4 regions of the Paenibacillus hebaui genome follow, and region 1 is predicted to be linked to each of the others. Evidence: riboswitches for the same ligand, from Rfam matches in the RefSeq annotation. Region 1 holds a riboswitch; each other region holds the start of a gene.
The links. Region 1 has a riboswitch for cyclic di-AMP ahead of ACR32F_RS00155 (ubiquitin-like domain-containing protein). Riboswitches for the same ligand answer to the same signal wherever they lie in the genome.
Positions count from the first base shown of each region.

Region 1 (6,146 bases):
GGGCTGAGCGTGAAGCTTGGTGGCAATTGTTATCTTTGGAGGATCATGTGAGCCATTATGAGGCGGAAGGGCGTAGTCGCAAAGATGCAATGAAGAAAACGGCAACGGATCGTGGTTTGACCAAGCGCGACGTCTATAATGCTTTAATTGAGTAACACCCAACCTTAATGGAATATGAAAAGGAGCAGAGCGGAATTAAAAATGTAGCGAACATTCACCGCTCGCTCTCTTCTGGTTGGAGTGAACACAATCGATTATCGACCTTTTGGTTAATGTAACCAATAATAGGAAAAAAAATAACCTTCCAGCGGTGGGGTTCACACCGGGAAGGTCAATAAGGAATATAAAAAAAGGTTAGAAATAACAATTTAATAAGTCCATTATACCTGAAGTTTCTTATTTTGTCACAGGTGCAGGGATTTCGGAAATACATTCGTTACAAACAATTTTACCTTTGAAGTAAGTAACGTTCTCTGCATTACCACAGAAGATACAAGCTGGCTCGTATTTTTTCAACATGATGCGCTCGCCGTCAACATAGATCTCCAGAGCATCTTTTTCACCAATACCGAGCGTACGGCGCAATTCAATTGGAATAACTACCCGTCCCAGTTCGTCCACTTTTCTTACAATACCTGTTGATTTCATCATTATAATCAGTGCTCCTCTCAGTTAACTATCTTTGTCATTATTCGACATTATTTTATGTTTTATGATAACCATCATACCAACGATTCCCAAAACAGTCAACCTTAAAATTAGCTTAAAATTAAGGGTGTTTTTGTTAAGATTAGGGGCGGTAAGGGATTGGCAGCATTTTTTCGTATTTAAACATCAATGTAAGCTTTGTCGATTTGGAAAACAACAAAACTTCTTTATTCGACAAGATTCGTCAAAATATGTCGAATCCTTGGTGATAGTATACTAGGAAGCGACAACACAAAGGAAATCAAAGGAGTGAATAGACATGGAACAGCGTTTAACGGAAGAAAAGGTGTTTAAAGATCCGGTACATAATTATATCCACGTGCAAGATCCGATTATCTGGCAGTTGATTAATACGCCCGAATTTCAGCGTTTACGTCGTATTCGTCAATTGGGTACTTCGTATCTTACTTTTCACGGCGCAGAGCATAGCCGCTTCTCACATTCCCTGGGTGTTTACGAAATTACGCGCAAGATTATTTCCCAATTTGAAAGAAGTCATTATTCAGATTGGCCGAGGGAGGAAAAGACCGTAGCCCTTTGCGCAGCGTTGCTGCATGATCTTGGACATGGACCGTTCTCTCACTCTATAGAAGAAGCTTTTGACATGAATCATGAGGATTGGACTTGCCGTATCATTACAGGCGATACCGAAGTAGGGGCGATCTTAAGACGGTATGCTCCCGACTTTCCAGAGAAAGTTGCTTCTGTTATTCAAAAAACGTATGAGCAGCCGATTGTTGTTAATCTGGTGACGAGTCCACTTGATGCGGACCGAATGGATTATCTGCTCAGGGATGCTTACTTTACAGGTGTAAACTATGGAACGATCGACCTTGATCGTATCCTGCGTATGCTGCGTCCATATCACGGACGAATCGTGGTTAAGGAGTCGGGCATGCACGCCGTGGAGGATTACTTAATGTCCAGGTACCAGATGTACTGGCAAATTTATTTCCATCCGGTTACCCGAAGTTCGGAAATTATATTGCGGCAAATATTTAAACGGGCGAAAGAGCTTATACAGCAAGGGTTCCAATTCCGCTTCTTGATCGATCCTCTGCCTCAGTTATTCCAAGGAGAACTATCGGTGGATGAATATTTGCAACTGGACGAGGCTTTGATTCAGACGGCGTTTATGCAGTGGCGCAAAGAGGACGATGCTGTTCTGAGTGAATTGTGCGAACGTTTTATGGATCGCAAATTATATAAGTATGTTGAGCTTGAACAGATCGACTTAAGCATGATTGAAGAGATTCGGGAAGCCTTTATTAAAGCAGGTCTCAATCCCGAGTATGATCTTGAAATTGATTTTCCAACAGATAACCCGTATGATGTGTTTCGCCCGAATGAGTCGACGGATAAGCAGATTCTCCTGCTTGATCGGCAGGATAAGTTACATGAGTTGTCGGAAGTCTCCGATATTGTCCGTTCAATCAGTGGTCTTCATCGGGGAAAACATCACTTGTATTATCCGCAAAATAAGGTAGATCCGATTATTCATGAATTACCGTCCCATATTCGCCCCTACTTCTCATAATAGGTCCAACTCTAATGATGAATATGCATGCAAAAGGCTTTCTAAAAGAGCTATTTTCCATGATACAGTAATCTGCTTTAATGGAGAGTATATGTAGATCGACATAATTTTGTAATCAGAGCATTTTGGAAACATCTGATTTGGCCGGAATTTAGCTATATATAGATTTAAAATCGCAGGATATCTCCATATGTTGATGATGTGCCTGCCAAGTAAAGGAATCAAGTCATGAAAATGGACTAAAATTTAAATCTTAGGAATTCATATGAATTTAATTTCGGTAATGATTAGTTGAGAAAAGGGATAATATTTATTCGACACGAAGGGAGCAATATACATGATGTTATTCGACACACATACTCACTTGGATGCACCGCAATTCGACGAGGACCGCGAGGACATGATTCAGCGTGCTGTGGATGCAGGGATTGGCCGTATGATCAATGTTGGCTTTAACCGGGAGACCATTCCATCCACGATGAAGCTGGCTGAGACCTATGATTTTATATACGCAGCTGTAGGTTGGCACCCGGTAGATGCGATCACGATGCAGGAGGGCGATCTGGAATGGATTGCATCTTTATGCAAGCATGAAAAAGTGGTTGCCATCGGTGAGATTGGATTGGATTATCATTGGGATACTTCGCCGAAGGAAGTGCAGCACCGCGTATTACGACAACAAATTGCTCTGGCTCGTGAAGTGAATATGCCTATTGTGATCCATAATCGGGATGCGCACGAGGATATTGTTAAGATTTTGCGTGAAGAGAAGGCGGGCGAGGTAGGCGGAGTTATGCATTCGTTCTCTGGGAGCTGGGAAACGGCGAAAATGTGCCTGGATCTGGGCTTTCATCTGTCCTTTGGTGGGCCAATCACGTTCAAAAATGCAAAGCAGCCCAAGGAGGTACTTGAGAAGGTCCCTATGGATCGGTTTTTTCTCGAAACGGACTCTCCTTATTTGACACCTCATCCTTATCGTGGCAAACGAAATGAGACAGCGCATGTACGTCTGGTTGCGGCAGCAGCTGCGGAAATTAAAGGTATTTCCTTAGAGGAAATTGCTGCAATAACAACCAAAAATGCCATGGAACGATTTGGGATTCGTTAAGATATCGAGTAAATCAGGTGAAAAAGGGAGTTAAGCGGAGTTAATTTGCTCTTTGATCCAAATAAATCAAGAATATTACAATATTTTAACCAAATATTCAGAAAAACGTACTTGATCGATGCTTTACAACATGCATCAAAACAGGATATCATCTTTTCAGTGAATTGTTGCGCGGAAAATTGGACAGATGTTCGGGGGATGAACAAAGGGACACTTTCCGATGAAACAACATTACTTTCATGAATCAGTCTCGCTGAGTCTCCGTTAACGGAGAGCGGGGGAACCAATAGGGCTTAAACATCGGTGGAAGTAACCGATGCGCAACATTCGCTGACCCAAAACAGCGAATGGATCTGCGAAGCCGTATTTGATTTCTTCTTTGGGTCTCGGGGTGAATTCAAGGGCGTCCGCCATGAGCGGATGACCTGAGATAGGGCGGCTCTCTTTCGCCCGAACCCGACAGCTAACCTCGCAAGCGGAAAAAGAGAGGCAACCTCGTGCATGAATTTCCGATATTCAAAATCATTCGGAAGCCACGAAAGAGTTCCTCTTAAACTCTTTCTTTGGCTTTTTTGTTTTTGAATAAAAGAAAGACAGTCATCATACGGTAAGTATTCAGGACGATGACATCATGTTGCGAAGATTGGTTCATGGTGCAGAACCGGTTATGTTAGTCTAACCTGTGTTCTGTAGAAAATTTGGTATAGTCACGTCAAAGACATCATGCATTACTTTAGACGGCGAGGCTATGAAGGAGGACGGAGAAGTGGGCACATTCCAACCAGAAGAGACCCATGAGTCACGATCATCCAGTAAGTCTTTCGCGTTGCGGTGGAAGCATGAGAACTTGCGTCAAATGGCATTGATCGCGATTTTCTCAATTGCGCTTACAATCATGATCTTGTTAGTCGTTTACGGTCAGGCCGGGAAGCAAATTTCACTGGTTATTGATGGCAAAGCTCAAGCGGTAGAGACTCGTACAGGAATGCTTCAAGAAATGTTGGAGGAGCAGTCAATCACAGTCAGCCCTCACGATCAGGTATCCATGCCCTTGAACGGGGCCATTGCAGATGGAGACCGCATCGTTATTGAGCGGGCCGTTCCAGTTAATATTACGGCAGACGGAAACACCAAGACTCTGTATACAACCGATTCATCGGTCCAAGATGCGATTCAAAAATCAGGTATTCAGATTGCAAGTAAAGATAAAGTGTATCCTGCACTTGGGACCAACATTAAAGCGGACATGAAAATCCGTGTAGTGCGTGTAACAAAGCGTACAGTAGATGTGAAACAGCCGGTTGCTTATAAAGTGATCAAAACGGCTGACCCTAGCTTGTACAAAGGCGACAATCGCGTCGTTGTCAGTGGTAAAGAAGGCACCATTGTACAGCATATTGAAAAGGTGTTCCAAGATGGAGAATTGGTCTCCAAAAAAATGGTTGGCAAATCGGTTGCTAATAATCGAGTTGATAAAGTGATCGCTGTTGGCACCAAGGCTAAACCAGTCGTGAAAGAACCGAAGATTCAGACGGTATCGGCTAAAACATCTACAACCAAAAAAGCAACGACAACGAACTCGAAGAAAACATCTGCCTCGGGCAGCAAAGTAGTTAACGTATCGGGGACTTCTTTTAAATACTCCAAAGTCCTTAAGAACGTATCCATGACTGCCTACTCTTCCGAAGAGCCTGGCATTGGTACTAAAACAGCTTCCGGTACTCGTGTAACGGAAGGGCGCACCATTGCGGTTGATCCTAAAATCATTCCAATTGGCTGGTGGGTCTATATCGAAGGCCTTGGCTTCCGTCGTGCGGAAGACACAGGTGGTGCGATTAAAGGCCACAAAATTGATGTGTATTATGATAGTGTAAAGCATGCCCTGAATTTCGGACGTAAGAAAGGCAAGACGGTTTATGTAATCGGTCCGGTGAAGCCGGAAGCGAACTAATTTCGTTTTACTTTGAAATGGGAATGCTATAAAATAGTTGCATGATTGATTCATGCGGAATATGCGGCGGAGGGGTCTGAATGCAGTCTCCCCCGCCGTTTGGCAGAGAAGAGGATATTCCTCTTCTTTTTGCGTTAGAAAGGAAGAAATGGAACATGATAAAAGAAGTCATCGTGGTGGAAGGACGTGACGACACCGTAGCCATTCGTCGCGCGGTCCAGGCAGATACAATCGAGACAGGTGGATCTGCAATCAACCAGCGCATTCTGAAGCGGATTGCGCTCGCTCAAGAGAGACGTGGTGTCATTATACTGACAGACCCGGATCATGCCGGCGAACGCATTCGTAAAATTATTGCCAATAAAGTCCCAGGCTGCAAGCACGCCTTCATTCCGGAAGCCGATGCAACGCGCAAAGGGGACATTGGGATCGAGAACGCCTCACCGGAGGCGATTCGGCATGCTCTGGCGCGCGTACATACTTCATACGAGGGTGCCCCGAGCCTGATCGATTGGGAGGACCTGATTGCCGCAGGGCTTATCGTACACCCGCAAGCGGCTGCACGGCGCATGGAGATGGGCAATCTGCTGGGTATTGGATATTGTAACGGCAAGCAGTTTCACAAACGTCTGAGTGTATTTCAAATTACACGGGAAGAGTTCTCCGCAGCATTAGCGCAAATTGAACGTGAAGGATTGTGAGCATATGAAGGACAAGGAAGAAACGATAGAAATTGCAACGCCCAAACGAACCAAAGAGATTATTCAAAGACATGGATTCTCATTCAAGAAAAGTCTGGGTCAGAACTTTCTGATCGATCAAAATATATTAAACAAAATCGT
Region 1 covers NZ_CP196836.1:29,532-35,677, forward strand. Annotated here, with positions in the region: gene rsmI (16S rRNA (cytidine(1402)-2'-O)-methyltransferase) at 1-155, shown strand, start outside; gene ACR32F_RS00140 (AbrB/MazE/SpoVT family DNA-binding domain-containing protein) at 397-651, opposite strand; gene ACR32F_RS00145 (HD domain-containing protein) at 968-2,245, shown strand; gene ACR32F_RS00150 (TatD family hydrolase) at 2,583-3,353, shown strand; cyclic di-AMP (ydaO/yuaA leader) riboswitch at 3,595-3,847, shown strand; gene ACR32F_RS00155 (ubiquitin-like domain-containing protein) at 4,120-5,304, shown strand; gene rnmV (ribonuclease M5) at 5,460-6,005, shown strand; gene rsmA (16S rRNA (adenine(1518)-N(6)/adenine(1519)-N(6))-dimethyltransferase RsmA) at 6,010-6,146, shown strand, end outside.

Region 2 (6,146 bases), 2.3 Mb from region 1:
TTTTTTTCTGATATAAAACTGAAAACACCTTGTAAAAAGAGATTAATTAGAAAAAATACTGTAATTTGTCAGGTATTCAGTTTAGGAATAATTTAGTAGAATCAACAAAGGAAAGAAGTTCAAGTCAATTCATTTCTTTCTTAAGATTTATGAAAGGAGGTATTGAAAGGGCTTACATATTTTAACGCCTATTAGCAGCTATTCTTGGTCAAGGTTTTCCTATGTAACCATTTACCATTTTCGAGGAGGATGAAAGTAGTGAATTTAAAACTAAAAAAGACGATCAACGTTCTATTGGCTTGCTTAACAGCTCTTCCTCTCATGTTGACTGTACCCGCTCCCACTCAGGTTTCAGCAGCAAGCGATGCCACCGTTAATCTGTCTGCTGAGAAACAGGTTATTCGCGGTTTTGGTGGAATCAACCTTCCCGCCTGGATCGGTGATCTTACAGCAGCACAACGAGAAACTGCTTTTGGCAATGATCAGAACCAATTAGGCTTTTCTGTACTCAGGATCTACGTCGATCCGGACCGAAATAACTGGTATCGTGAAGTTCCAACAGCCAAACGTGCCATTGAAAAAGGCGCTATCGTATTTGCATCGCCATGGAATCCCCCGAACGACATGATTGAAACGTTCAATCACAATGGAGATACCAATGCAAAAAGGCTGAAATACAGCAAGTACGCTGCCTATGCACAGCACCTTAATGACTTTGTAACCTACATGAAGGATAACGGCGTGAATCTGTATTCCATCTCGGTACAAAACGAGCCGGACTACGCTCATGACTGGACCTGGTGGACACCCCAGGAAATCCTTCGTTTCATGAAAGAGAATGCAGGCTCCATTCAAAATACAAAAGTGATGGCACCGGAGTCCTTCCAGTATTTAAAGAATATATCTGACCCTATCCTGAATGATCCGCAGGCTCTCGCCAATATGGACATTCTGGGAGCACATACGTATGGAACCCAGATCAAAGATTTCGCTTACCCGCTCTTCAAGCAAAAAGGAGCCGGTAAAGAACTCTGGATGACAGAAGTATACTATCCGAATAGTGACAATAACTCAGCAGACCGCTGGCCAGAGGCACTGGACGTATCCTATCACATGCACAGCGCAATGGTTGAGGGCGATTTCCAGGCCTATGTATGGTGGTACATCCGCAGACAGTATGGTCCGATGAAAGAGGACGGAACGATTAGCAAACGCGGTTATAATATGGCGCATTTCTCCAAATTTGTACGTCCAGGCTATGTAAGGGTGGATGCAACTAAGAACCCGGATACCAATACATTTATTTCGGCATACAAGGGTGATAACAAGGTTGTAATCGTGGCAATCAACCGTGGCACTTCGTCAGCAAATCAGAAGTTTGTGCTGCAAAACGGCAATGCCTCTACCGTCTCCTCCTGGATGACGGATGCCAGTCGAAATCTGCAATCAGGCTCACCAATCAATGTATCCAATGGCGCCTTTACAGCTCAGCTTCCAGCCCAAAGTGTCACCACGTTTGTAGCCAGTTTAGGTGGTGGCAGTGGTGGTAATCCTGGTAGCGGTACCACATATGAAGCAGAGACAGGAACCACACTCACTGATGCAGTAATTGAAACGATTAATTCCGGTTACACTGGCTCCGGGTATGTTAATTTCAACGGCTCGACTAACTCCGCAATTCAGTGGAATGCCATCAATAATGCTGTAAGCGGAACCAAAAATGTAAAGTTTCGCTATGCCTTGGAAAGCGGGACCCGTAATCTCGATGTTTTCGTAAACGGAACCAAAGTGATCAGCAATACCCCCTTCTCAGCAACGGGAGGTTGGTCCACCTGGGTAGAAAAAACGATTCAAGTGCCCATGAACGCGAATACCAATACCATTAAAGTGGTAACGACCGGCACAGAGGGGCCAAATATCGATCGTATCCATGTATCGGCTCAGTAATCGTAACCAACAAAGTTGGGACGATATAACAGAAGAATTACATTTCATGTTATCAACACAAAAAAGGTTCCCCGAAGGCGTTAGCCTAACAAGGAACCTTTTATTGGATGCGGTCGAGAGGACTCGAACCTCCACGGGGGTTAGCCCACACGGACCTGAACCGTGCGCGTCTGCCAATTCCGCCACGACCGCATATTGTATATCTCCGACATTATGTATCTCGGCGACAAGAAATAATATATCATGTGGGATACAGCATGTCAATACTCAAAACAATATAATAAAACCCGAGCCAGACATTCATGTCCAGTTCGGGCTTCGCTTATAGCCAGCTATCGATGTACAATGTCAAGCCTCACGTTTGTTTAAATGTTACAGTTTGGAAGGCCAGTTGCCATACCATGCATAACCGCCTCTTCTTTCCTTATCAATATCACTTAATTTGTATCTAACAACCCCATCACGACCAATAAAGATCGGTTTATCTGTCCCCACTTCATAGAAGCGAGCCCAGATGGGTGCCGCTTTGGAATCAGCGACAATTTTGCTGTCTCCGTTTGCTCTTTCGTACTTGTATCCCGAAATCTTCACTTTGTTGAACCAAGCCTCTGCTCCTTTGATGGATGCCGTAATTTTGGCATTAGCAGGTCTGGTCTTCAGGAAATTAACAATCGTTACACTCTCACTAGCCGTCAGAGATGGTACTTCATAAATTCTTGCTCCTGCCGGTTGAAGGGAGCTGGAATCATGTTGTTGTCCCCACGCTGTCAACTTGCCACCTGAAACCACCTGTGTATTCAGGATAGCATCTACCCCTTTAGCAACTGAGTTGTTGCTTCGATTGGCAAGTGTGCTGTCGATAAACGAGAAGTCACCCTTGCGCGCTGCTACTTCATCCAGCATGTACATTACATTAATCATGGCATCGTCATTATAAGTAATGTGCTTGTGATATCCCGAGCTTTGGTAGACTTGAGGCCATCCGCCGTTCGAATACTGCATATTGATCAAAAAGTTGATTCCTTTGATCGCAGCAGCTGAGTAGCGCGGATCATTTGTCTTTTTGAATTCCTTAGCCAATCTTCTAATTTCTGAGTATGTAGCTTTATTGTCGATCGTGGACTTTGCCCATTCCCCGCTATTTTGACTGTAATCTTTTCTCCACCCTCCGTCAGCTCTCTGGTTCTTCAAAATATCAGAAAGACTGGCTGTAGTTCCGGAAGCATCAGCAGCAGACACGGTTCCAACAGGTTGGAATGCCACCCCAACAATAGATAGAACAAACGTGCATGCCAATACGAAAGATGCAAATCTCGCTTTAGGTTTTAACAATTCATTCACTCTCCCCAATTTTTTTTGATTACTACAAAATAAACCCCTTCCCTCCTCCTTTATTTATTTATCTAACCTTTAATATTTCTTTTTATCCAATATGTGGTATAGAATGAAGTTATCTTATGCAATAAAACGGATTTTGTCAATATTTGCAACAAAATGTAACAAAGCACTTGAATTGAACCTTTCGGGATCGTTTTAATCACAAAAGACAAACTTACTTATTTGTCCAATTGGATGACCGCTGAAACAATATTACTTTTTTGTCATCAAGCATATCTAGACGGCAACATCAATTCCACCTAAAAAGCTTGAATTCCTTTAACATTGAGGTGCTAAGAAGTTATTAATATAGGTTTGACATTTACGCATTTATGCAATATAGTGTCAAAAGGTTACAAAAACTTAATTATTCATTGCCGAGTTTCATGTTTGAAAACGGAGGAACCATTCTGGGTGAATTATTCTTGTACATAGGAAATATAGGGAACCTTCAACCGAACCCTTAGCTAACTCCGTAGGCATCGAAGGGAGAACAATAAATTTTGAAAAAGCTTATCATCTCTATTTTTGGAGCAGCAGTTCTATTCACATCCGGTGCAACAAGCACACAGGCAAGTAGTATTAACACCGTAGTTGACAACATGACTGGCATACCTTACAAATGGGGTGGTACTACTCTCGCCGGGTTTGATTGTTCAGGATTTATGAGATATATTTTCAACAAATATAGCATTGAGTTACCTCGTACTTCACAGCAGCAGGCCAAAGCAGGTACTCCAGTATCCAAGGCCAATCTTCGTACAGGTGATCTGGTATTTTTCAATACGATGGGCAACGGCGTTTCACACACTGGCGTATACATTGGTGGCGGACAATTTGCTCATGCATCAAGCAGCAAGGGTGTAAGCATCACCAAACTAGCGAATCCGTATTTCAACGATCGCTACGTAACTTCACGCCGGGTGACAGGACAATTTATGTATAACAAAATGCTCGGAAAAATATAGGTTTGGTCTGATATATTGCAAAGAGGAGGCTCCGGGTAAATCCGGAACCTCCTCTTTGTTTTGGGGCTTATGTTTACGAAACAGGTGTACTCTCGACTTCTATACTTAATGTAGCGCCTTTTGAACCCTCATGGCACCCTGAGACAGTGCATGTCCGCCTCCTACAGCTCCGGCCACAGCAACCGTCTCCATGATCTCCTGATCTGTAGCGCCCTTGGCACGGGCCTCTTCCACATGGTAGAACGTACATACCTCATTGTTCGCGAACAAGCCTATCCCGAGTGCAATCAGCTGTTTTGTCTTTGCATCAATGACTCCAGGCTGAAAACACTCTCCGGTAAACTCATGATAAGACTTCACTACACCAGGTAACACATCGCTCAATGCTCCAATCTGATCCTTGTAGGCATGAACTTTATCATTCATCAATGTCATAGCTTGCAGCACTTCCTCTCGACTATAGTTACAGAACGTCCTCACTGTACCTATCTTCTCTCCCGAGTGAATCATTTATGCCAAAACATCATGGTAATTCCAAGCATTGCTCGCATGGTCCCAGTAAAATCACAAGAGATTACTCACTAAGCGGGCTTTGGCGCGGCTCGCTGAACAGCTGATATCGGTAATGGCGATCCAGCTTAACAACACGCCGATTCTGACGGCGGATGAGTACCTGCTCGCCATCCCAGGCAACAACAATACCCGTTACATCGTTAGACTCCAGCTCGTCCCGCACCACTCTTACTTTTTCCCCCGATAAACGCAAGGTGTCCAATTCTGTATCACTAATCATGTCCATGGCTCCTATACTCCAAATTAATTTACAAAAAGAGACCTAAATGAAAAGTCATTTAGGTCTCACGTGACTGTATTGGACTGTCATGTCATTCGAAAATATGTCCCCGACTGAAAGTTACCGCTGCGCGTGCTCTTTGCTGTCGTTCTTCTCGAACCAAAAATCAAGCACTTTGGCGGACATCACACGTTCTTCAAGGTACGCAACTTGATGCGGTGTAAATTGTTCTTTCCAAGAGAAGGACAACTCTTCGCACAAGCCTACAATCGTCAGCAATTCTGACCAGGCAACATAGCGTTTGTACCAGAAAAATTGAGGATGTTCAATCATATAGGGATAAAGGTCATCGAATTCCGTATGTTTACAATCCAGGGCACGTTCAAAATGAACTTTCGATTTCGCCAGCTTATCAATAAAAAATTGTTCTGTTGCAGGTTGGTTCCCCATGGTGTTGCCTCCTCTCCCTAACATAACCCCATTATAAATGAAATCAGCGGTCATGCAAAGGCATAGTTCAAAAAATAGGCCTTATTCCTTTAAAATGTCACATTACGTTATCGTCGAATTGCACGGTTCCATCGTTCAGAGAACGTATACGTACCAAGGCTTCCACTGGAATACCCTGCTCACGAATGGTACGTGCTCCCGCTTGGAAACATTTCTCAACCACAACACCGAATCCGACCAATTCCGCACCCGAACGTTCAATAATTTTAATCACTCCACGAGCGGCATCCCCATTGGCAATGATATCATCAATGAACAAAATTCGGTCATTCTCATGAATGAACTCACGGGATACCATAATATCCGTTACGATCCCTTTGGTAAAGGATGGTACTCTTTCACAATAGGCATCGGGATCAGCCAAGAGTGTTTTTTTGCGACGGGCGAATACAAGCGGTACCCCAAGTTCATAAGCTGCGGCAAAAGCAACCGGAATTCCTGAAGATTCTACGGTTAACACCCGAGTTACCCCACTTTCACGAAAACGGGCAGCAAACTCGCGTCCCATTTCCATCGTCAATCCAGGGTCAATCTGGTGATTCAACAGGCCA
Region 2 covers NZ_CP196836.1:2,317,125-2,323,270, reverse strand. Annotated here, with positions in the region: gene ACR32F_RS10725 (carbohydrate-binding protein) at 250-1,947, shown strand; tRNA gene ACR32F_RS10720 (tRNA-Leu) at 2,056-2,139, opposite strand; gene pelA (pectate lyase) at 2,320-3,279, opposite strand; cyclic di-AMP (ydaO/yuaA leader) riboswitch at 3,690-3,821, shown strand; gene ACR32F_RS10710 (C40 family peptidase) at 3,828-4,292, shown strand; gene ACR32F_RS10705 (carboxymuconolactone decarboxylase family protein) at 4,398-4,727, opposite strand; gene ACR32F_RS10700 (hypothetical protein) at 4,867-5,085, opposite strand; gene ACR32F_RS10695 (hypothetical protein) at 5,206-5,535, opposite strand; gene ACR32F_RS10690 (xanthine phosphoribosyltransferase) at 5,633-6,146, opposite strand, start outside.
Region 2: linked by a shared signal. The riboswitch ahead of ACR32F_RS10710 (C40 family peptidase) and the one ahead of ACR32F_RS00155 (ubiquitin-like domain-containing protein) in region 1 are both predicted to bind cyclic di-AMP.

Region 3 (6,146 bases), 1.5 Mb from region 1:
GCCACATAATCTTTATCTGCATTCTTCCATTGTGCAGACACGTCAGATTGAACAAACACCTAAAGGTAAAAAAGAAGCGATTCTGTATTCCACCATGGATTCAACTATCGCATTAACGCTGGCCCTGTTCATCAATGCAGCCATCCTGATTGTGTCCGCCGCTGTATTTCATAGCGCAGGCATGACCCAGGTTGCTGAGATCACAGATGCTTATCATTTGCTGACACCCCTGCTGGGCACAACCATTGCAAGCATCCTGTTCGGTGTTGCTCTGCTCGCTTCAGGTCAGAACTCAACTCTCACCGGTACGCTATCCGGGCAGATTGTAATGGAAGGCTTCCTGAACATTCGCATTCCGGCATGGCTGCGTCGTCTCGTGACACGTCTAATTGCCATCATTCCGGCAGTTATTGTAACAGCCATTGCTGGAGAACACGGCACAGAGGAACTGCTGATTCTGAGCCAAGTCGTGCTATCACTGCAATTACCTTTTGCCGTCATTCCACTGGTGATGTTTACGAGTGACAAAAAAAGCATGGGTGCATTTGCCAACAAATTGTGGCTCAAAATCATCTCCTGGATCATCGCTGGAGTTATTGTTGTTCTAAATGTATACCTGATTATCCAAACCATCCTCTTGTTCTAATAACATTCTAATAGCAGCAACCCGAGCACAAAGCAAATAACTCAAAAAGGCTGATCGTCTCAAGTCACGTATCTCTTGAGACGATCAGCCTTTTATACTGCTGTGCAGCAACTTTACCATGATAGAATAATTGCTACTATATATTTTCAGTTTCCTAATCCCGATCTATGACCAACAGAGGCAGAAGCTGCTCCAGTGATTCAATCGTCCAGTCTGGACGCTCCTCATCATCACGCTCTGGCTGGAATCTGCCATACCCCTGTAAAATCCGTATCGTGTGCATCCCCAGCTTCTTCGCAGGCATGATGTCATTATCAATCCGGTCGCCGATCATTACCGCTTCCTCGGGTTTACATCCTGCCTGTTTCAGCGCTACAGCATACAGCTCAGGATCAGGCTTGGACACTCCTTCTTCAGCCGAACAGGCGAGCACATCCACATATCTGCGCAACCCGTAGCTCTCCAGCCGATCTTCTGTCCCCGGACTCTGATTGGCAATGATGCCAATCTTATAATGCTCCGACAAGGTCTGGAGAACAACGTCGGCAGACGCAAAGGGACGTTCAAGTTCCTTGCGAAACTTCAATCTTTCCTGAATCCGCTCCCGATGTTCGGCATCACTGATCCATGTGCGAATGGCTACTTTCATCGGCCACTGCTCATAATTTCGGTAACACAAAGCAAACAGCTCTCGTACCGTCTCTATTTTCACCGAATATCCTAACGCACAAGCCTCGCGAACAAACTGCCCGATAATATCATCCACTGGCTCCCATTCATCCACCAGCGTATCCCCTACATCAAAGAACAACCACTTTAACCCATGTACATCCGGCACGCCTATTCCTCCTTGTGAGCCACAGGAAAACGATCTCTTCCATTGCCTGAATCATAAAAAAGAAGACTCACCATCATGCATGAGTCTCCTCAGAATTCCGTTTATTTATAATTACAATTATAACAGGCAGCTGACACCGGATCAATCACAAGCGAGCGCATTAACCATTAAGCAAGAACCCAACCTCACCATTTAAAGAATAAACAATTCGGTCTGCTCCCATACCTCGGTAGATTCCTTTAGGATGGCTTTGCTCTGTAATAACACATAGAGACTTGGAAGTCCATGAGCGACAGATCTGTAAATACCGACAGGTCAGGTTTAGACTGTTCTCAAAAATAAAAACGTTGCCGACGCTGCCCTGCGGCAGAAACCATTTCTGAGCTGCAGCCGTATTCATGCGAATGACATGCTCCACTCCAATTCTCCGAAGCCTCCGTTCTTCCCCTGCACTGTTGGTCAGAACGGCAAACGGCATTTTTTTGTACATCAGCAGCTTGATAAATTTACGGCCTGCCTCATTTGGAGCAGTCACTAAGATCATCTCTTTATCCATCATTCGTTCCTCCCTTAGCGTGAAAAGACAACAAAAAAGAAGCGTGGGGGACCAAGGCCTCCCGGACGCTTCTTAAATAATTCATAGCGAAAAACGCCATGAACCAGCGTACGGCTTGTTGCCTCTCCCTTTAACGCTTACGAGGTTAGCTGACGGATTCGGGCGCGAGAGTCGCCCTATTTCCGGCTGTCACCGGAAAATTCACCCCATGGATGCCTACTGTCGTGAACAGCGCATCCTGTTGGTTCCCCCGTTTCCCACCCATGAAATGAATGGAAACTCAGCGATTAAAACATCGTTCCTTATTATGATTAATCAGAGCGATATTATCGTTTGTTTCGTTTTTCATGTAAAAAATTTAATTTAAATTGAAATTACGATATGAATCATACACCCGCGCCCAATCGGTGTAAAGTCTTCACAGATCACCGAATCGGCGGATTTTCACCATTCCATGCCAATAATAACGCTTACATCGTATTTATACTACATGCAAGTCTTCAAATCTCTCTAATTCTCTTTTTTTCAAAAATCATGAGGAATATCATTCACAGTTTATACAATACATGCCCTAAATGAGCATAAAAGACGATATTAATTTTGCATTATTTAATTGCAATCAATATAATAGGTAATAGAAGAACACATAATAGGAGGCGATTCTCATGTCAGTCTATGAATACAAAGTAAACACCCTTCGCGGTCAGGAAGTTGAAATGTCTGAATATCGTGACAAAGTACTGCTTATCGTGAATACAGCAAGCCAATGCGGCCTCACACCCCAATTCAAAGGTCTGCAAGAGCTGCAAGACAAGTTTAAGGACTCCCCTTTTGAAGTTCTCGGTTTTCCAAGCAATCAGTTTGCACAGGAAAAAGGCTCTTCCGACGATATTGCTGAGTTCTGCCAGATGAACTATGGTGTTAGCTTCCCGATGTTTGAGAAAATCGATGTGAATGGTTCGAGCGCGCACCCTCTCTTCCAGCATCTCAGCAAAGAGGCTCCTGGTGTGCTCGGCTCCAAAGCAATTAAGTGGAATTTCACCAAATTCCTTGTCGATCAGAACGGACGTGTTCTGAAACGTTATGCACCCAAAACAACACCTGACAAGATTGAGGCGGACATTAAGGATTTGCTTAAATAAGCCATTGGCATAAATGCAATAAATAACATAATAAGGTCATCCGAACCCGTGGAGAACAACAATTCAACCTGGGCAAACGGATGACCTTTTTCGTTTGCGGATCTGCCTATCCGTACAATAAAAAAAAGAAGCCACCCAATATGGGAAGCTTCTTCTTATCATTCATTATGATGCGGGCGAGAGGACTCGAACCTCCACGGGCATACGCCCACTACCCCCTCAAGGTAGCGTGTCTGCCATTCCACCACGACCGCATGTCGTAAATAATCGGCAACAGAATTGATTATACCCGGTTCATATTTAAAAGTAAAGTATTTTTTCAAATGTCATTTTAACGTTCGTTTTTTCTTCATAAAACGGATATTCTCGTCATTTTATCCTATCAAATGCATATCATTACATTGGATCTCATTTCACCTTTAAAAACTACTCATCAAGTCATATATAATAACACAAAAACTATTTTACTTTAAATACCAGAGAACTATTGACAAAAATCAGATATTTGTGTGATTATATATAACATATAATTCGGATTTACACACATAAAACAAACTAAACAGGAGTACAAATGTTATTTAACATAACATTTAACGAATGTAGGAGGCGAAAGATTGTGAACCGTGGGAATAAGCTGCTCGATTATGTCAAACTGCTTGATTCCTCTATCCAGGTCGGAGGGTTTACTCATTCCTTCGGTATGGATGCCCATATCGCTGAAGGTACCATTCGTAATGCTGAAGATCTGGAATCGTTCATGCGTTGTCAGTTGCACCCCAGTATCGTTCGTCTTGAAGGTATGGCGATTAAAGGTATTTACACAGCTACAGATCATAATGATACATGGCGTACAGCCCTGATCGACAAGCTTGTTCACGTCCAGCGAACTCCTGTGGATCTCAGAGAACATGCCTCCACTATGGGTAAACGACTGATCAAGCTCGCCCGCGCACTCCATCCCTGGATTGATTTTAGCCAACTCGAACAGATCCTGGCCAAGTATGAATCCGTCGGCTGCCTCTCCACTGTTCATGCCTGGATTAACCACCACCTCGATATCCCTGTCGAGGATGCGGTCCTTGGTTATCTGCACTCAGCCATGAGTGCCTGCATAGCCGAAGCCTCCAAAGTCATTCCTCTTAACACAGATACAACTCAGGAACTGTTGGTTCGCCTGGCCGCAGACCTGGAGCATGAATGGCATACCGTCAGCGCCTCTGCTGCGGATGGGCTGGCACAGCCAGCCTCAGTGTCCATAAAATCGTTGTTCCCCAGCTTCCATATGCTCGGAGCCGGTCTTCACGCCTATAAGGCGTGACCCCCTCTCCTCCACACTACCTGCCTCCCCATACAGTAGGATATAAAAAACACGCCGCAAACTCCTTGCTGGTGTGTTTTTTTATGTCATTTTCTCTGTCTATTTAACGCATTTACGCCATTTTAAAACCAAAAATACACTTTTTTCCGTCTTTTTTAATTGTTAGATAACGTAATTACGTATATAATTGAATTTACAGCTCGCATCTCTATATATTTTACACAAAGAAAGGCCAGCTGAATACTACATTCCAACTGAGGGGTGAACCCTTTTGAACAAAAAGAAACCTGTCACTTCGTTCGGATGGGCCATTAAACGACGGCTTACCGAACTCCAGGTCGACCAGAAAACATTTTGTGAACAGCACGGCATTCCGCCTTACCGTCTATCTAATCTTATTCACGGCACACGCAAAGCAACCCGGTTCAGGAACCTGGTCGCAGACATTCTGGATATTCCAGATGATTTAAGATAAGATTTCTGCCAAGGAGGACCTCATCCCATGAGCTACTTAACCCCCGATTTGGAGAGACTGTCGTTCCATTCCATGCATCACCAGCTTATCATCGTTGATCACAACTGGACGATCCGCAGCTGCAACACAGCATGGCAAGAAGGACTCGGGCAACAGCTTCCCAACCGGAATGAAACGGGTAACTACAGATCTACGTCTGAACCATCTCAGTATCTTCATCTTATCGAGACATGCACATCACGCGAGGAGAAAGCAAAGAACACGAAAATGCTTCAAGAGCTGAAAAATATCAGCATGCCTTTTTCCGACAGTTATACATACGACATTTTCATCCAAACTGTCCATAGGGAGCCACGGTGGTTTCGCGCAGAACTCACCCCGTTACCCCAAGCTGATCCACACCTGCGCACCGATCTTGCCCTGATTGCACACACCGATATTACCGAACAGAAAGAAACCGAACATCAATTGAAGAAGGCTCTGTCTGAAGTGCGCACCCTACGCGGGCTACTTCCCATTTGCGCAGTCTGTAAACAGATCAAGGATGAGCAAGACAGCTGGAACTCTGTAGAGAGTTATCTGGAGAAACATACCCATGCTGAATTCACACATGATATCTGCCCAGAGTGTATCCGGCGGCTATATCCGAAGTATTCCAATATTCTGGATAAGCGCTTCTGAATCTGCCCAAGTCCATCCACTTCAACTATACAGACAGATGATGCTCAAACTGCGACATATCCAGTTCTCCTGGCGCTCCATGCAGAGCGATTACACCTTTGTCCATAACATAGATATAGTCTGCGGCACCACGGACAAAATCAATGCTCTGCTCCACCAATAATACCGAAATATCGCCCTTCGCCTTAATTTGCAGAATGACTTGCCGGATATCCTCCACAATGGAAGGCTGAATGCCTTCCGTTGGCTCATCCAGGAGTAACAATCCGGGCCGGGAAGCCAACGCCCGAGCGAACGCCAACTGCTGCTGCTGTCCACCACTGAGATCCCCGCCTTGCCGTCCATACATCGTGGCAAGCACCGGGAACATGCCCAGTACGTCTTCCGGGAACATCTTCACACCTGGAGCACTTGTCTCCAGGCCCAGCAACAGATTTTCTTTAACCGTAAGCTGAGGGAATATTTCCCGACCTTGCGGCACATATCCGAT
Region 3 covers NZ_CP196836.1:1,564,640-1,570,785, reverse strand. Annotated here, with positions in the region: gene ACR32F_RS06925 (Nramp family divalent metal transporter) at 1-646, shown strand, start outside; gene ACR32F_RS06920 (HAD family hydrolase) at 801-1,484, opposite strand; gene ACR32F_RS06915 (hypothetical protein) at 1,645-2,043, opposite strand; cyclic di-AMP (ydaO/yuaA leader) riboswitch at 2,160-2,336, opposite strand; gene ACR32F_RS06910 (glutathione peroxidase) at 2,706-3,182, shown strand; tRNA gene ACR32F_RS06905 (tRNA-Leu) at 3,354-3,436, opposite strand; gene ACR32F_RS06900 (urease accessory protein UreF) at 3,799-4,500, shown strand; gene ACR32F_RS06895 (XRE family transcriptional regulator) at 4,772-4,975, shown strand; gene ACR32F_RS06890 (hypothetical protein) at 5,003-5,656, shown strand; gene urtE (urea ABC transporter ATP-binding subunit UrtE) at 5,682-6,146, opposite strand, start outside.
Region 3: linked by a shared signal. The riboswitch ahead of ACR32F_RS06915 (hypothetical protein) and the one ahead of ACR32F_RS00155 (ubiquitin-like domain-containing protein) in region 1 are both predicted to bind cyclic di-AMP.

Region 4 (6,146 bases), 3.2 Mb from region 1:
TCCTGATGAAGAACAGGTGGAAGCTGCAATCGGTATTCGCAAAGGTAATACGGAGCTGCTGATTGCTGTCAACGGAACGCTTGAACGACTGAAAAGCGAGAATAAAATCGAGCAAATGGTTACGGAAGCGAGCCAGTTGAATGCGGACAGGCTGGACAAAAATCAGAACATTTTTGAAATCTTCTGGCAATACAAAAGTTTCTACGCAACGGGCGTAGGCTACACATTGTTATTATCTGCACTTGGCGTACTCTTCGGGGTTATTATCGGTTTGATCATCTGTTTGTTCCGTCTGCATGACGTGGCCATTCTGCGCTGGATTGGAACAGCCTATGTTGAGGTCATTCGGGGTACACCAATGCTGGTGCAATTAATGATTATCTACTATGGTGTTTCCTTGACCTTTGGTATTAATTTCTCTGCTCTACAGGCTGGTATTATGACACTTTCCATTAATAGCGGTGCCTATCTGGCGGAGATTTTCCGTGCAGGTATACAAGGTGTGGATCGAGGTCAATTGGAGGCGGCTCGTTCTCTGGGTATGGGGAGAGGCGCGGCAATGCGATATATCGTGCTTCCACAAGCTTTCAAAGCCGTATTGCCGGCAATTGGTAATGAGTTCGTGACCATCATCAAGGAATCCTCCATTATTTCGGTTATCGGTATGGTGGATATCATGTACCAGGCAAGTGTAGTCAAAAACATTACGTACCAGGGAATGAATCCATTCCTTATTGCGGCAGCGATCTACTTTGTGTTGACATTCATATTGTCCAAGCTGCTCGGTCGATTGGAAAGGAAGTTGAGTGCAAGTGATAGACGTTAGACAATTACACAAATCTTATGGAAACAACGATGTGCTTAAGGGCATTAACGTTACAATCGGCAAAGGCGAGGTTGTTGTGGTCATCGGTCCATCTGGATCGGGAAAAAGTACCTTCCTGCGCTGTCTGAATCTGCTGGAGCAGCCTACTTCAGGTGAAATTGATTTCGAAGGCGTGTCGATCACGGACCCGAAACACAATATTAATGCAACGCGTGAAAAAATGGGGATGGTGTTCCAACATTTCAATCTGTTCCCGCACAAAACGGTGCAGCAGAACATCACGATTGCTCCTATTAAAGTGAAAAAACAATCGTCACAGGAAGCGGACCAAATTGCAGCGGACCTGCTAAAAACGGTTGGCTTATCTGATAAAAAGGATACATTCCCGAATCAACTGTCTGGTGGACAGAAGCAGCGCATCGCCATTGCACGGGCACTTGCCATGCAACCACATGTAATGCTGTTTGATGAACCTACCTCGGCGCTGGACCCTGAGATGGTCGGGGAAGTGCTCGATGTCATGAAACGGCTTGCTGAAGGCGGTATGACGATGGTTATCGTAACGCATGAGATGGGTTTTGCTCGTGAAGTGGGTGACCGTATCTTGTTCATGGATGGCGGAGTTATTGTTGAAGAGGGAACACCGGCAGAAGTGTTTGGTCAACCCAAACATGCACGTACACGTGACTTCCTTGCCAAAGTGCTTTAATTAATTTGTTACGATTACTCATGCCATTTTGGTATATGCATTGCTTGAGATAGTATCAAAAAAGAGCCTTTACTGACTTCAAGTCGGTAAGGCTCTTTTTTATGGGTAGCATAAGAATGAATTTACATAAAAAGTAACGTTTTTGTTACCGATATTAATCATTTTTTATAGACAATTTCTTGAAAAACCTTTATTTAATCCACATGGATTAAACGCTGTACACGTATTTGGTAACATTTACTACAACTATAGGTTACAATATTGTGATATATTGTTCCTGCCGAAACTTTCAGAGTGGGAAGTGTGGAGGATGTAACGATGCAGATTGTGCAGGGGAAGATCTATAGCACGCTGCTTGGGGTGAATTAGGTCGTACATAACGTATGGAATGTGATTTAGTACCTATAGGGTGGGTCTCCTCTATCCGAATCCGACAACTAACTTCGCAGGCATAATGAGGGAGGAAGACCATGATTAACAAGAAACGTATAGCCAAAACAGCAACAGCATTGCTGACCGCAGTAATGCTCATTCAAGCCGTTCCGGCTCACGCAGATTCAGTTCATGTGGCCAAAGAAGGGGATACCTTCTACACCTTATCGAAGACATATGGAGTAGCACTTAACACACTTATAAAAGCTAATAATGACATTTCGCCTTACAACATTTATGGTGGTGTAAAAATTACGATTCCTGGCAAAGCAAACACGGTATCTGCAGCTGCTGCGGCTCCTGAGGCTAAATCACAGGCCAAAACAGTCACGACAGCAAGTCTGGATGTCAACGCAGATAACAAGGTCGTTCAAGCCTGGGGGAAAACGTTCGATTACAGCAAGGCAGTGGATGTGAAAGCAACGGCATACTCTGCAGATGCATCCGAAAACGGGGGATGGGGTGCGGTGGATTACTTCGGTAATGCACTAGAATTGGGCACGATCGCAGTAGATCCATCTGTAATTCCACTGGGTACTAAAGTGCTGGTGACAGGTCATAGTCATCCCGGACTGCCGAAACAGGCATTTGTAGCCACAGCACGTGATGTGGGAGGCGCTATCAAAGGCCATCGGATTGATATCTTTATCCCTGGAAGTAAACAGTCTGTGAGCACATTTGGCTTCCAGAATGTAGAGTTGTATATTTTGAAATAACACAGAGATAGGTCTTGCATCCATCCAAGAAAAAAAAGGTGTCCATCGGTCACGGTTAAAGTGATTGACGGACACCTTTTTTATACCCGATGGCAGCGAAGCTGAAAGAGCCGAAGGACGCAGTAGAATCTGAACGAGTGATGTTATTATCCGTCAGTACACACCTGCTTCTAGTGCTGATCCATGCGAGGATACCCGTAAAGGAAGCTTTCTAATTCTTGCCCTTTGGCAGCCCCAACATTTCGTCCAAGGTTACCAGATCATACCCGTGGTTACGCAACTCCTCAATGATTTCAGGAAGTGCCTCAATTGTACCGCTCAGATTCGATCCCACACCGCCTCCTGCATGTTGCAGAACGATTGAACCGGGTTTCACGGCGGATAGGATGTTTTCTTTCACCTTGTCTTTGGAAAGACCTTTCCAATCTAGTGAATCAACGTTCCAGTTCACAATGCTGTAATGTTGTCTGGCAGCCCATTGCAGCTGTTGTTCATTAATGTCCCCATAGGGTGGGCGAATCATCTTGGGCGTGTAACCTGTTAGATTGCGAATGATATCTCCTGTATGTAGGATTTGTTTACGAAATGCATTCATGGTCAGCTTGCTGAACTCGGGATGATTATAACTGTGATTGCCTACGATATGTCCTTCCTTCACCATGCGTTTCACCAGATCCGGGTGTTTCTCTGCACGGCTTCCCACAATGAAAAAAGTAGCTCTTACCTTATATTTCTTCAAAATATCCAGAACCTGCGGGGTGAACCGTGGATCAGGGACATCATCAAACGTCAGTGCGACCTGTTTCGTAGAGGGACCATTGGTTTTGAATGTATCAGCATATTTTTGTCGGAGCTGTCCAAGTGTCAGCTGTTCTTCTTGTGAAGAATTGGAATTCGAAGCGGGTTCACTTTGCAGGCTTGAAGCAGCCCATAACAAAGCAGGAGAATAACTCCCTCCAAGAAGAATAATTATGACCGATAACATAATGAGGCGTACACGCATGATAGCGGCCTCCTTTTCCCAGTTTGCGTTCTCTATGGTATGCCCGAAGAATCCAACGAATATGCGTGCTGTGAGATGTTTCATTGCTCATTTTTTCAATCCCAGCGATAATTCCACCATAGATATCATATATAAAAAAGGATAGGTGGATTAGATGAATACATATGACTTGAAATCCGTTCGTTTGCAGGTAATTGAAGCTGGAGAAGATAAGGTTTTTCTGGTGACTGGAGGAAAATCGCATATCGGAGCGGTTGCGACATTTTACTCCGATCGTGATCGAGTGAGTGGGGCTACGGTTCAAATTCCAGGGCACAAAGAACAAGAGCTGTGTGAACGTCTTGCTCGCAAGGCAGCGGCTCACTTGCAGGTAACAGTGACCGTTATTATGGGTATTCATTTTGATACAATTACACGAATGCAGATTGATGAGATTGTGCAGACTGCAGAGAAGTTGCTCGATGAGCATTTGAACAAAACCGATCGGCCTGTTCAATAGTTCCATAAGGGGGATAATCGTCTTTCATGATTTTTTTTGTTAAAATTGAAACGAGAGGCAACTTCCTACGTATGTATGATTATATACAAGGATGTACTATCGACTAGGAGGAATTCCATAATGTCCATTTTCAAACGATTGCGTGACTTAACCATGTCTAACATTAATTCCATTATTGACAAGGCAGAAGATCCGATCAAGATGACCGATCAATATATCCGTGATATGCATGAAGATCTAGAAGATGCGGAGAAAGCTGTTGCTGCTCAGATTGCCATTGAGAAGAAATTCAAGCAACTGTTCGAAGAACAGGAAGCTCTCGTGAAGAAGCGTGAAGAGCAAGCACACACAGCTGCGCGTGCACAGAACCTGGAGCTTGCTCGTCGGGCATTGGAAGAGAAGAAGGTCGCTGAAGAGAAGATGACCGAGTACAAAACAAGCTATGACCAGAACAAGGCATCTGCTGATAACCTGCGCAGTAAGCTGGACGAAATGCGCAAACAGTTGAACCAGATGAAAAATAAACGTGAAACATTGGTTGCGCGTTATAACGCAGCAAAAGCACAAACTGAAATCAACAAGGCACTGAGCGGATTCGGCTCCGATACAGCTAGTGCTGGTATGAAGCGCATGGAAGAAAAAATGATGCAGATGGAAGCTCAAGCTGAGGCAAGCAACGAAATGTCATCCAAAGGGAAATCGTTGGATGAAGAGTTCGAGAAGATGGGTAAAGACCAGGCAGTTGAGGATGAATTGGCTGCGTTGATGAAGCAGTATGATAATAAGAACTAGAACCTTGTAATTGATCAGGGTTAACCAGCGAAGGAGAGACCGGCTTTCTCCTTCGCTTTTAAATGCGGTTCATGTTGAAATGTGGGGGCTATGTAAATGGATTTGAACATTTTGGCAATGCTGGTCTGGGCATTATCAGGTTCGGTTTTGTTGTTTGTTTTGATGTATGTGGATTCTTTGTTCACGAAATATAAGGATTTTGCTGAAGTGAAGGCAGGCAATATGGCCGTTACGACACGTATGGTTATGAAGCTGTTTGCTCAGGGATATGTATTGGCAACCTCTATCTCGACAGCGGGTCATCTTGGAGAAGCATTACTGGTGTCCGTCGTTTCATTTATCATTTTGCTGATTTTGGAGAGTGTTGTTCACTTTATCATCCGCAGATGGGCCAACCTGGATCTGGATACGGGCATTCAGCAGGGAAAAACAGGATACGGTTTGTTCTCTGGTGCACTTCACATCGTGGGCGCATTAATCATTGCAGCTTGTTTATAAGATAAAGAACAGGAGTAATCGGTATGAGTGTATGGAAACGAATTAAAGGAATACTAACGAAACCCGAACCGCCGCAGGCAGAGAAAACTATGCTTCAGCTTGCACCTGGTGATATCTGTGAGGTTTCTCTGGTAACTTATGAAGTCGTTGGTCGGGTACAAAATCGCGCTCGAAATGCAGTTGTGCTCACGCTTCAGGATGGTACCGCATTTCGATATTTGCATATTGAAGAGCGGGAAATCACTCGTTACGCCCTTTATACACCCATTGATGGCAGGCTTGATGCGCCTGACGAGGTGCCTACTTTGCTGGATCTGGATGGACGCGCATACCATCTGGAGGAAGAATACGGAGGAATGGTCACCACTGCAGGCAGGACACCCTATGGTCAGGCCGGGGAGCAATTGGTATGGCAATATCAGTCAGATGATAACATGCTTCTGCGCGTAGAGTGGCAAGACAGAAGATTTTCACTGTATGAGGGTGAGTCCATTCTTCCTGCGGATATCAAAGTGATTCGTTCGAGCTAGGAGAGGTTCCAATGAAAAAGTGCTTGGCACATGGATTAAAATTAATGCTGGTCCTCAGCCTTGTGATGTCCCTGTTGTCCGCGTGCGGAGCACCTTCCGTTCAGGACACCTACCCGCTTGAATCGGTTAGCGGCAGTGGTA
Region 4 covers NZ_CP196836.1:4,051,257-4,057,402, reverse strand. Annotated here, with positions in the region: gene ACR32F_RS17915 (ABC transporter substrate-binding protein/permease) at 1-826, shown strand, start outside; gene ACR32F_RS17910 (amino acid ABC transporter ATP-binding protein) at 813-1,535, shown strand; cyclic di-AMP (ydaO/yuaA leader) riboswitch at 1,804-2,003, shown strand; gene ACR32F_RS17905 (3D domain-containing protein) at 2,006-2,683, shown strand; gene ACR32F_RS17900 (polysaccharide deacetylase family protein) at 2,895-3,686, opposite strand; gene ACR32F_RS17895 (hypothetical protein) at 3,841-4,185, shown strand; gene ACR32F_RS17890 (PspA/IM30 family protein) at 4,306-4,977, shown strand; gene ACR32F_RS17885 (DUF350 domain-containing protein) at 5,074-5,475, shown strand; gene ACR32F_RS17880 (DUF4178 domain-containing protein) at 5,499-6,005, shown strand; gene ACR32F_RS17875 (DUF4247 domain-containing protein) at 6,017-6,146, shown strand, end outside.
Region 4: linked by a shared signal. The riboswitch ahead of ACR32F_RS17905 (3D domain-containing protein) and the one ahead of ACR32F_RS00155 (ubiquitin-like domain-containing protein) in region 1 are both predicted to bind cyclic di-AMP.